One region of the Streptomyces sp. NPDC043746 genome, then DNA from elsewhere that is predicted to be linked to it. Evidence: riboswitches for the same ligand, from Rfam matches in the RefSeq annotation. Region 1 holds a riboswitch; each other region holds the start of a gene.

The links. A riboswitch is a leader RNA that binds a small molecule or an ion and turns the genes downstream of it on or off. The one in region 1 is predicted to bind cyclic di-AMP.
Region 2: it holds a riboswitch for cyclic di-AMP, as region 1 does, so the genes downstream of both, AC0682_RS09300 (transglycosylase SLT domain-containing protein) here and AC0682_RS17650 (M23 family metallopeptidase) in region 1, are expected to answer to the same signal.
Region 3: it holds a riboswitch for cyclic di-AMP, as region 1 does, so the genes downstream of both, AC0682_RS03565 (LysM peptidoglycan-binding domain-containing protein) here and AC0682_RS17650 (M23 family metallopeptidase) in region 1, are expected to answer to the same signal.

What each region holds. Positions count from the first base shown of each region.
Region 1 is NZ_JBWKCM010000014.1:156,481-160,275, reverse strand. It holds gene AC0682_RS17655 (PrsW family intramembrane metalloprotease) at 1-1,065, shown strand, start outside; gene AC0682_RS17650 (M23 family metallopeptidase) at 1,123-2,172, opposite strand; cyclic di-AMP (ydaO/yuaA leader) riboswitch at 2,185-2,338, opposite strand; gene AC0682_RS17645 (PP2C family protein-serine/threonine phosphatase) at 2,548-3,777, opposite strand.
Region 2 is NZ_JBWKCM010000006.1:131,668-135,462, reverse strand. It holds gene AC0682_RS09305 (UbiA family prenyltransferase) at 1-321, shown strand, start outside; gene AC0682_RS09300 (transglycosylase SLT domain-containing protein) at 577-1,395, opposite strand; cyclic di-AMP (ydaO/yuaA leader) riboswitch at 1,399-1,558, opposite strand; gene AC0682_RS09295 (FAD-dependent oxidoreductase) at 2,058-3,419, shown strand; gene AC0682_RS09290 (SpoIIE family protein phosphatase) at 3,441-3,795, opposite strand, start outside.
Region 3 is NZ_JBWKCM010000002.1:331,558-335,352, forward strand. It holds gene AC0682_RS03560 (transglycosylase family protein) at 1-795, shown strand, start outside; cyclic di-AMP (ydaO/yuaA leader) riboswitch at 1,086-1,279, shown strand; gene AC0682_RS03565 (LysM peptidoglycan-binding domain-containing protein) at 1,285-2,001, shown strand; gene eno (phosphopyruvate hydratase) at 2,359-3,639, shown strand; gene AC0682_RS03575 (FtsB family cell division protein) at 3,786-3,795, shown strand, end outside.

The DNA of each region.
Region 1 (3,795 bases):
AGCGCCGACGCCTGGGGGGCGACGGTGATCGCGCCGGTGGTGGAGGAGAGCGCCAAGGCCGTCTCCGTACTCCTGATCCTCATCTTCCGGCGGCGGGAGTTCCGGGGTGTGGTCGACGGGATCGTGGTCGCCGGCTTCGCCGGTACGGGCTTCGCCTTCACCGAGAACATCCTCTATCTGGGCAACGCCTTCGGCGAGGACCAGCAGCTGGGCAGCTCGGGCCTGGCCTCGATGACCGCGGGGACGTTCTTCGTGCGGATCGTGCTGTCGCCGTTCGCGCACCCGCTGTTCACGGTCCTCACCGGCCTCGGCTTCGGCTTCGCGGTCATCACCGCCCGCCACCGCCGGGTCCGCCGGACCGCCCTCCCGCTGCTCGGCCTGCTCGCCGCGATGGGCCTGCACGCCCTGTGGAACGGTTCGGCGGTCTTCGGCGGGCTCGGCTTCTACGCGGTGTACGCGCTCGTGATGGTCCCGCTCTTCGGGCTGCTGACCTGGCTGGCCGTCTGGTGGCGCCGACGCGAACTGCGGACGCTCGCCGCCGAGCTGCCCGCGTACGCCGCGGCCGGCTGGCTGACCCCGGCCGAGCCCCTGGCGCTCTCCTCGATGCGGACCCGGGGCATGGCCCGCGACCTGGCCCGCCACTGGCACGGCCGACAGGACCGGTCCCGGGGCCGGTCAGCGGCCCGGGCGGTCGCCGAGTACGAGTCGTTCGCGACGACCCTGGCCGGGCTGCGCCGACGCGCCCGCCATGACGCGGTGGGCCCGGACTTCGCCTCCCGGGAGCGGGAGTTGCTGCACCACCTCTGGCAGCGCCGGGACATCGCGGCCCCGGCCCTCACCCACGCGGCCCGCATGACCGGCAGCGCCCCGCGCCCGTACCCGTACCGGCAGCCGACACCGTACGGCCAGGGCTACGGGTACGGCTACGCCCCCACCCGGCACCAGGGCTACGGCTACGGCACCCCCCGGGGCCACGGGGACGCCCACGGCCATGCGACCGGCCACGGCCCCTACGGCTACGGCCGAGCCCCCGGCCGGACCGGCAGTCCTGACGTCGGGGGGTGAGCGTCAGGGCTGCCGGGGCTTCGGGGGTGGTGCGACGACGAACGACGCACCGGGGTCTCAGACCGTGAGGCCCTTGCTGTTCAGCCAGGCGATCGGGTCCATGGCCGAGCCGCCGGGGGTGCGGACCTCCAGGTGGAGGTGGACGCCGGTCACGTTGCCGGTGGCGCCCATGCGGCCGATGGTGTCGCCGGTGCTGACCTTCTGGCCGACCGAGACGTCGATCGAGGACTGGTGGGCGTACCAGATCTCGGTGCCGTCCTCCAGCTGCAGGACCGTGCGGTAGCCGTACGAACCGGACCAGCCCGCCGACGTGATCGTGCCGCTGTGCACGGCCTTGAGCGGCGAACCGGCCGCCCCGGCGAAGTCCGTGCCGGTGTGCTGGCCGGAGGACCACATGGCGCCGGACTGGCCGTAGGTCGAGGTGATCGTGTACCCGGAGGCGGGCAGGGTGTAGCTGGCGCGGAGCTTGGCGAGACGCTCCTCCTCGGCCTTCTTGGCCGCCGCTTCCTCCGCCGCCTTCTTCTCGGCGGCGGCCTTGGCCCTGGCCTTGGCCTCCGCCTCGTCCTGCTGCTTCTTCGCTTCGGCGGCGGCCTTCTCGGCCGCGGCCCGCTCCTCGGCGGCCTTGGCCTCGGCGTCGGCGGCGGCCTGCTGCTGCTCGGCCTGCTGGAGGATCCGGGCGCGCAGGGCCTCGCCCGCGCCGGTGGTGCCCTCCTCGGCCTCGGCGGTCGTGATGCCGGCCGTGGTGAGCGGGGCGGCGGTGACCGGTGCGGCCTCGGCCTCGGCCTCGTCGGACATGAAGGCCCCGACGCCGGGAAGGGACTTGGCGTCGGGGAGGTTGTCCGCGATGGAATCGGGAAGGGAGATGGAGACGGGCGGCTTGCTCTGGGCGGTGGCCATACCACCCGCGCCGACTGCCGCTATGACGCCGACCCCGAGGACGGTGGAGCTACGGGCGAGCCCTCGCTGCTTGGCCACGCGGTGCTTGCCGCGCACGGGACGGACGGACTCCGCGGTGGGGTTCCACTCCTCCCACGTCCGCTCCGGGCCGCCGAAGGCGTCGGCGCTCAGGGATGACGGGGCCTCAGGGGCAGGCTGGTTGGACGCCACGTGGGCGCACTCCTTTCCTTCCTTCTCGCCTACCGGGTTAGCTGACGGGTTCGGAGCAGGAAGGTCTCCTACGGGCCCCTCTGCCTCGCGGTGGAGGCACAGGCGTCCGATTCACCCCATGGAGGTGGTTCCCCGGTTCCCTCGCGGGATTCGGCGCTCGCGCACGGCGCCGTCCTGACGACGGCTGGGACGACCGCGCTGCGTTATCGAACGTTAATAGACAGGTGGGCCCGATTCCAAGCTGTTCCTGTTGATCATTAACGGACACGGCAGGGATTTACCCACAACAACCACCCCCAAGCGGACAACATGACGCCCCCTCACTCACACCCCATTTTCTGATGGTGTGTCAAACGTTATGCGGAGCGGCGCCCTTCAGTTACGCACCGTGTCATCGCCCCGGCCGACGATCTTCACCGTCGTCCGCCGCGGCGGCTGCCCCTCCGCAGGCCGGCTCACCGCGAGCAGCGCCATGTCGTCCGTCGAACGGCCGCCGGTGTGCAGCCGTACGTCGTCGGTGAGCGCCGACAGCAGTTCCTCGGGGCCGGGGAAGATCCGGCCGCGCAGCCGGGCCGCCGGATCATAGAAGACGCCGTCCGCGTCCCGCGCCTCGGAAAGGCCGTCCGTGAAGGCGAGCAGGGTCGACCCGGGGGGCATCTCCCACTCGTCGGACCGGTCGGGCCACACCCCGAGGTTCATCCCCAGCGGCATCGCGGGCACGCTCGGCGCGAGGACCCCCAGGGCTCCGTCCGCGTACAGCAGGATCGGCTCGGGGTGGCCGCGGTTGACCAGCCGCAGCGAGGCCGAACCGGGCGGGATCTCGGCCAGTACGGCGGTGATGAACCCCTCCATGGCGTCCAGCCCGTACCGCCGCGTCCCCTCCCGCGCGAGCGCCCGCTCCAGCCGCTGGGCCACGCCCTCCAGGGAACGCTCCTGCTCGGCGGCCTCCCGGAACGCTCCGATGATCACCGCCACCGCCTCCACGGCGTCCAGCCCCTTGCCGCGCACGTCCCCGACGACCAGGCGCACGCCGTACGGGGTGTCCGCCACCGCGAACAGGTCCCCCCCGACGAACTCGTCCGCCTGCGCCGCCTCGTACCGGGCCGCCACCTGGAGCCCGCCGATCCGTTCCGCCGGGGTCGGCAGCACGGCCCGCATGGCGGTCTCCGCGATGACCCGCGCCGAGGCCAGCTGCTCGTTGCTCCGGCGCACGACCCCGTTGATGACGAGGGCCAGCGCGGCGGCGGTGGTGACCGTGATCATCTCGATGACCGGGACGACCTGGGTGGAGGTCCCGTCGGAGAGCCGCATAGCGATGACGGAGAGGACCGCGGCCACTCCCGTACGGATGGTGCTGGCGAGCGAGAAGAAGGGCGCGGCGATCAGCGGCGCGGCCACGAACAGGGGTACGGCGGTGAAGTTGGGCGGGGCCAGCGAGTCGAAGAGGAGCCCGCCGCCGATCAGCAGCACCGGCAGCAGCCGGACGAACCGCCGGGTCCCGGCGTTCTGGGCCACCACCGGCTTCCCCCGCCCCGTGGAGCCGGGCGCGGCACGCCCGGGGATGCCGAGACTTCCCCTCACGCGTCCGCGCCCCTTGTCCGCCATCCCCACCACCTGTGCACT
Region 2 (3,795 bases), on a different contig from region 1:
GCGGCGCACCTGGGTGACACCCTGCCGGACGTCGAGGCGGACCGGGCCGCCGGGATCCGGGGTCTCCCTCACCGGCTCGGCGCCACGGGTACCCGGCTGCTGCTGCCGGTGCCGCTGCTCGGGGCGACGGCCGTGCTGGCGCTCGGCCCGCCGGGTCCGGCGGGCGCCGGAGCCCTGGCCGCCCTCAGCCTGGCGGGCGTGGTGGCCCTGGCGGGTTTGGTGCTCGGCCGGTGGTGGCGCAAGGCCGCGCTGGCGGGGGCGGTGGCCGTGGCGGCCGCGAATCTGGCACTGCTGCTCGCGAGCGGCACGGCGCCGGCCTGAACCGCGCACCCCCGCACGGTCTCTGACGGGCCGCCGTTCCGCCTGCCGTCGACGGGAGACGCCTCGGAGGCTTCACCACGCAGGCCCGTACCGCTCGCGTGGCGTATCTCGTCTCAGCAGAATGAAACAGGTTCCACTGTCGATCGCGTGGTGAGCCACGAAGAACTCGGGGGCGGCTTCGCGGGGCGCCCGAGGGGCCCTGGACCGTGCGGTCCAGGGCCCCTCGGGTTGTCGTACGCCGTGTACGCGTGGGGATCAGTAGGCGCCGAAGACGTTGTCGATCGAGCCGTAGCGAGCCGCGGCGTAGTTGCAGGCGGCGGTGATGTTGGCGACCGGGTCGTAGCTGTCGGTCGAGGTGCCGGGCACGTGGTAGGCCCGGAAGGTCGGGTCGATGACCTGGAGCAGCCCCTTGGACGGTGTGCCCTTGGCCGCGTTGGAGTCCCAGTTGTTGATGGCGTTGGGGTTGCCCGAGGACTCGCGGATGATGTTGCGGTGGATGCCCTCGTAGGTGCCGGGGATGCCGTGCCGGGCCATGACGGCCAGCGACTCCTTGATCCAGCCGTCGAGGTCGTTGGTGTACGCGACCGGGGCGGCCTTGGCGGCGGCGGCGCGCGCGGAGCGGTCGGCTCGCTCGGCCGAGGCGGCACGGTCGGCGGTCGGGGTCGACTTGCCGGCCTTGCCGGCCTTGGCGTCTGACGAGGCGGCAGCCTTGGCACCGACGGTCAGCGTGACACCCGGGTGAATAAGGTTCGGGTTCTCCCCGATGACCTTCCGGTTGCCTTCGTAGAGCTTTTTCCAGCCGCCACTGACGGAATAGTCGCGGGCGATCTTGGAAAGCGTTTCGCCGGACACCACGGAGTGCTTGACGGGCGCGGCCTTCGTCACGGAATTCACCTGGGCGGTCACGGAGACGGCAGCCACGGGCTTTTCGGCGACGGCGGGCACGGGGGCGGCCAAGGCGGTGGTGGCACCGAGGACCGGCAGGGCCAGAACGGCTCCACCCGTGGTCACGGCGGCGATGCCACGGCCCAGCGAGACGGACTTGGGACGGCGGTGCTTACCCTGTGCGGGCATGGGGAATTTCCTCTCCGGCGCCTACGGGGTGAGCTGTCGGGTTCAGACGGGAGATGTCTGGCCGCATGGACATGCGACTTCACCCCTAGCCGCTCCGTGTTCCGGATCGGCGACTTACCTGGGTCCCCCGCTCCTGCCGTACGTGAGTGGGTTGCGGATTCCCGGACGGCGGCAGGATTCGGCGTTCCATCCGGATTGCCGTGACCGTAGGCGAAAAACATCGGGGGGAACAAGCCCTGAATTCTGGATCTTCTTTTTCCGCAAGATCGAACAACGGAATTCCGGGCCGGGGCCGACTCCGTCGCGGTGTCAACTTTCTTCGCGCAGAAGGGAACCGAACCCTCCGCTTCCGCGTCCGCACTCCCGGGCGTGACGCTCGCCACTTCACGCGAGGGCGGCCGAAATGGCTACAGTCAAAATTACCCAAGAACCCCAATAGGCCCCTTTACGGAAAGGAGTAATAAAAGGGTAAAATCGCCCAAACCGCTTCACGAAAACGGACTTATCGGGCGGCTCCGTAGGGCGGGTCGGAAGCCGCACCCGGCCTTGGCTTACCGTGTGGGGTGGACACTAGTAAGCCCACCCTTACTTGCCGCGTACTCTGTAACCTGCCCGACCTGCCTGACCTGCCCGCGTTCGCCCGCCTTAAGGATCAACACGCCATGACACGCCCCGTCCGCGTCGCCATTGTCGGAGCCGGCCCCGCCGGTATCTACGCTGCGGACGCGCTGCTCAAATCCGAGGTCTGCCAGGACCCGGGGGTCTCGATCGACCTGTTCGAGCGCATGCCCGCTCCCTTCGGTCTGATCCGTTACGGCGTGGCCCCCGACCACCCCCGGATCAAGGGCATCGTCAAGGCGCTGCACCAGGTGCTGGACAAGCCGCAGATCCGTCTCTTCGGCAATGTCAGCTACCCCGACGACATCGACCTGGACGACCTGCGCTCGTTCTACGACGCGGTGATCTTCTCCACCGGCGCCGAGGCCGACCGGGCCCTCGACATCCCCGGCATCGAGCTGGACGGCTCCCACGGCGCGGCCGAGTTCGTCTCCTGGTACGACGGCCACCCCGAGGTCCCGCGCACCTGGCCGCTGACCGCCGAGAAGGTCGCCGTCCTCGGCGTCGGCAACGTGGCGCTGGACGTGGCCCGTGTCCTGGCCAAGACGGCTGACGAGCTGCTGCCGACCGAGATCCCGGACAACGTGTACCAGGGCCTCAAGGCGAACAAGGCGCTGGAGGTGCACGTCTTCGGGCGGCGTGGCCCGGCGCAGGCCAAGTTCAGCCCGATGGAACTGCGGGAGCTGGACCACTCCCCCAACATCGAGGTCATCGTCAACCCCGAGGACATCGACTACGACGAGGGCTCCATCGCCACCCGTCGGGAGAACAAGCAGGCCAACATGGTCGCGCAGACGCTGGAGAACTGGGCGATCCGCGATGTCGGCGACCGCCCGCACAAGCTCTTCCTGCACTTCTTCGAGTCCCCGGTCGAGATCCTCGGCGAGGACGGCAAGGTCACCGCGCTGCGCACCGAGCGGACCGAGCTGGACGGGACCGGCAACGTCCGGGGCACCGGCGCGTTCACCGACTGGGACATCCAGAGCGTCTACCGGGCCGTCGGCTACTACTCGGAGGAGCTGCCGAAGCTCCCCTTCGACGTGGCCTCCGGCACGGTCCCGCACGAGGCGGGCCGGGTCGTCTCCGGTGGCGAGCACATGGCCTCGGTCTACGTCACGGGCTGGATCAAGCGCGGCCCGATCGGTCTGATCGGCCACACCAAGGGCGACGCCAACGAGACCGTCGCCTGCCTCCTGGAGGACCGCGCCGCCGGCCGGCTGGCCGAGCCGGCGACGCCCGCCCCGGAGGCCGTCGAGGCCTTCCTGGAGAGCCGGAACGTCCGCTACACGACGTGGGAGGGCTGGCACAAGCTGGACGCCCACGAGCAGGCGCTCGGCGCGGCCCAGGGCCGTGAGCGGATCAAGGTCGTGGAGCGCGAGGGCATGCTGGACGCCTCGGGCGCCTGAGGCATACGGGGCTGTTGCCCGTCAGGCCGGGCCCGGGGTGCTTCCCGCGCCACCCGGGCCCGGCCCGCGGAAGGTCCGCCACAGGTCGGGCGGGGCGGTGCCACGGGACGGCGGCGGCGGCTTCTCGGGAGTGTGCGTCCAGCGGGCCGCGAGCAGCAGGGCGATGTCGTCGGGGCGGTCCGCCGCCTGCCGGGCCTCCCCCATCACCCGGTTCGCCGTCTCGGCCAGCGGGACGGTGCCGACCCCGGCGATCGTGGCGCGCAGCCGTTCGATGCCCTCGTCGATGTCGGTGCCGGGCCGTTCGATGAGCCCGTCGGTGAAGAGGGCCAGCATGTCGCCCGGTGCGAGGGTCAGCTCGGCGACCGGGTAGGTCGCG
Region 3 (3,795 bases), on a different contig from region 1:
CGTTCGCAGCAGATAGCCGTCGCGGAGAAGGTCCTGGCCGACAAGGGCCCGCAGGCGTGGCCGAGCTGCGCGGTGATCTCGGGCCTCGCGGTGGACGGCAGCCTGCCCGGCGTCGACCCCGGTACGGCTCCCTCCGCCGACCCCACCCAGAGCCCGACGACCACGCCGACGGGCGAAGCGGACGAAAAGGGTGAAGCGGAAGAGTCCGGTGACAGGGGCTCAACTGGTGCGACTGGTAAGCCCGGCAGCACCGGTAAGGATCAGGAGAGCGGCAAGGCGGGGGGTGGCAGTGCGGCGCCCGGCCCCTCGGCCGGGTCCTCCGCCCCGCCCGCCACCGGCGGGACGGGGAAGACCGGGGAGGCGGCCGGGAAGGCCGGTACTCCCGGCGGCTCCGACGCCTCCCGGTCCTCCACTCCCGACCGCTCCAGCGGCGGCAAGCACCGGGGCGCCCCGGCCCCCGAGGAGACCGGCACGGTGGGTGGGGGCGGCCCGCGTGAGTCCGGCCGGCACGCCTCGCGGGGCGAGGGCGAGGCGCGGGACGGCGGCGCGGTCACCCGGGGCGGGTACACCGTGCAGCCCGGCGACAGCCTCTGGGCGATCGCCGACGCGCAGGGGATCCCCCAGGGCTGGACCGGTCTGTACGAGGCCAACAGGGATGTTCTGGGCTCCGACCCGGACCTGATCCTGCCTGGCCAGAACCTCGATCTCGATCTGGGGCGGGGTGCGGGGGACGAGGTCGGCGAGTCCGGCGACAAGGCCGCCGGGCAGGGTGCCGACGCGCCTGCCGCCAACTGATCGAACGCGGCAAAACACCTCAAAAACGAGGGCAGTTCAGAGGCCTATGTCCACTTATGCGTAAGTGAGACATGGGTCTCTTTGCTTCAACGGGCGCCCGGCGGTCGCCTGCTCGACGAAGATCCCCTCCGACCTGCGGAAACGCCCCGTCAGGACAAGGCGATAAGCGCTGATTGAGGCGCTATGTCCGTCTTTGAATGTCGGGGCTGCCTCTGCTTACGGTCTAAGCCGCTCGCACCGCGGGCCCCGTCGACCGTCACGCCGAATCCTGCCGTCGGTCGGAGGGAACAGACGCGTAAGCGCCGTAGGCAGGAGCGGGGGACCCAGGTAGGCCGCCGGGTCCGCACGGCCTCGTCGACGTCCACGACGGAGACGGGAACGTACGGGACCGGCTAGGGGTGAAGCCGCGCGCAAGGTCGCGCGGCCGGGCAACTCATCAGCCCGAACCCGACAGCTCACCTCGTAGGCGTCGGTGAGGAGATTCGTTCCATGCTGCTGAACAGCAAGGGCAAGCACCGCCGCCCGTCCAAGGCCACCCGTCTCGCCACCCTGGCCGGTGTCACCGGTGCCGCCGTGGCCGTCCCGCTGATGGGTGCCACCAACGCCTCCGCCGCCTCCGTCGCCACCTGGGACGCCGTCGCCCAGTGCGAGTCCGGTGGCAACTGGTCCATCAACACCGGCAACGGCTACTACGGCGGGCTGCAGTTCTCGCAGTCCAGCTGGGCCGCCGCCGGCGGTACGCAGTACGCCCCGCGCGCCGACCTGGCCACCAAGGGCCAGCAGATCGCCACCGCCGAGCGCCTCCTCGCCATGCAGGGCCCGGGCGCCTGGGCCTGTGCCGGTGCCGGTGGCCTCACCAACGACGGCGTGGACCCGGGCGTGAGCACCGGCTCCGGCCAGTCCGCCGCCAAGCCCCAGAAGAAGGCGCAGCCCGAGCGCAAGGCCGAGCAGCCCACCACGCGCAGCGAGCAGCGCACCGCCCCGGCCGCCCCCAAGGCCGAGTCCAAGAAGACCGTCACCACCCCGACCGGCAAGAAGGTCAAGAAGGGCGACGGCGAGTACAAGGTCGTGGCCGGTGACACCCTGAGCAAGATCGCTCAGAAGGAGGGCGTCAAGGGCGGCTGGAGCAAGCTCTTCAAGCTCAACGACGACATCGTCCAGGACGCGGACCTGATCTACCCGGGTCAGCAGCTGCACCTGAAGTAGCAGTCGCGTCTCCTCCCCTGGGGGAGGGGGTCCGGCGGCACCCTCCCTCGCACGGCTCCCCGGCCCGGCGCGCTACTCCCCCCGTGCGCGCCGGGCCGGGGCATGTCCGCGTAAGGGGGCCTCTGTCCGAGGCGCCCGCCCCGGTCCCTGAGGGGGATTCGTTCACCTCTTGTCGGCAGCCCTTGTTACCGGCCAGTAGATTTCTGGAGTTTTGTCCCGTCATGCGGGTCCTTGGGTCCTTTTTCGTCCCAGGAGGCGGGCGGTCGGCCGACTGACGCGGCCGGGCCGGTTAGGCTCGTGTCGCAAGGCCACAGTGACCCTGCACAACCAGTGTCATATCCCAGAAGGAGATGCCTCGTGCCGTCCATCGACGTCGTCGTAGCCAGGGAAATCCTCGACTCCCGGGGCAACCCCACCGTCGAGGTCGAGGTCGGCCTCGACGACGGCAGCACCGGCCGTGCTGCTGTTCCGTCCGGCGCCTCCACCGGTGCCTTCGAGGCCATCGAGCTTCGCGACGGTGACCCCAACCGCTACCTGGGCAAGGGCGTCGAGAAGGCCGTCCTCGCCGTCATCGAGCAGATCGGCCCGGAGCTGGTCGGCTACGACGCCACCGAGCAGCGCCTCATCGACCAGGCGATGTTCGACCTGGACGCCACCGAGAACAAGGCCTCGCTCGGCGCGAACGCCATCCTCGGTGTCTCGCTCGCCGTCGCCCACGCCGCCTCCGAGGCGTCCGACCTGCCGCTCTTCCGCTACCTCGGCGGGCCGAACGCGCACCTGCTGCCCGTTCCGATGATGAACATCCTGAACGGCGGCTCGCACGCCGACTCCAACGTGGACATCCAGGAGTTCATGATCGCGCCGATCGGCGCGGAGTCCTTCTCCGAGGCCCTGCGCTGGGGCGCGGAGGTCTACCACACGCTGAAGAAGGTCCTCAAGACCAAGGGCCTGTCCACCGGACTCGGTGACGAGGGCGGCTTCGCCCCGAACCTGGAGTCCAACCGCGCCGCCCTGGACCTCATCGTCGAGGCCATCAAGGAGGCCGGTTACGTCCCGGGCCGCGACATCGCGCTCGCGCTCGACGTCGCCGCGTCCGAGTTCTACAAGGACGGCGTCTACGAGTTCGAGGGCAAGTCCCGCTCGGCCGCCGAGATGACCGAGTACTACGAGGAGCTGGTCTCCGCGTACCCGCTGGTCTCCATCGAGGACCCGCTGTACGAGGACGACTGGGCCGGCTGGAAGGTCATCACCGACCGTATCGGCGCCAAGGTGCAGATCGTCGGCGACGACCTCTTCGTCACCAACCCGGAGCGGCTGGCCCGTGGCATCGAGGAGGGCTCCGCCAACGCCCTGCTCGTCAAGGTCAACCAGATCGGTTCGCTGACCGAGACCCTGGACGCCGTCGAGCTGGCCCAGCGCAACGGCTTCAAGTGCATGATGTCGCACCGCTCCGGCGAGACCGAGGACGTCACCATCGCCGACCTCGCCGTCGCCGTGAACTGCGGCCAGATCAAGACCGGCGCCCCGGCCCGCTCGGACCGCGTCGCCAAGTACAACCAGCTGCTGCGCATCGAGGAGATCCTCGACGACGCCGCCGTGTACGCGGGCCGCTCCGCCTTCCCGCGCTTCAAGGGCTGACCCGTAGCCGCGAGCGTGCGCCGACCGGCTCCCGGGCCGGCTCCCAGGGCTGACCCGTAGCCGTAAGACGGCAGCCTCCGTCCGTCCCCGTACCCGGTCCCGTACCGTGTGCGGGGACGGACGTGCGTGACGGGGAGGCGGGAGACATGGCCGGGA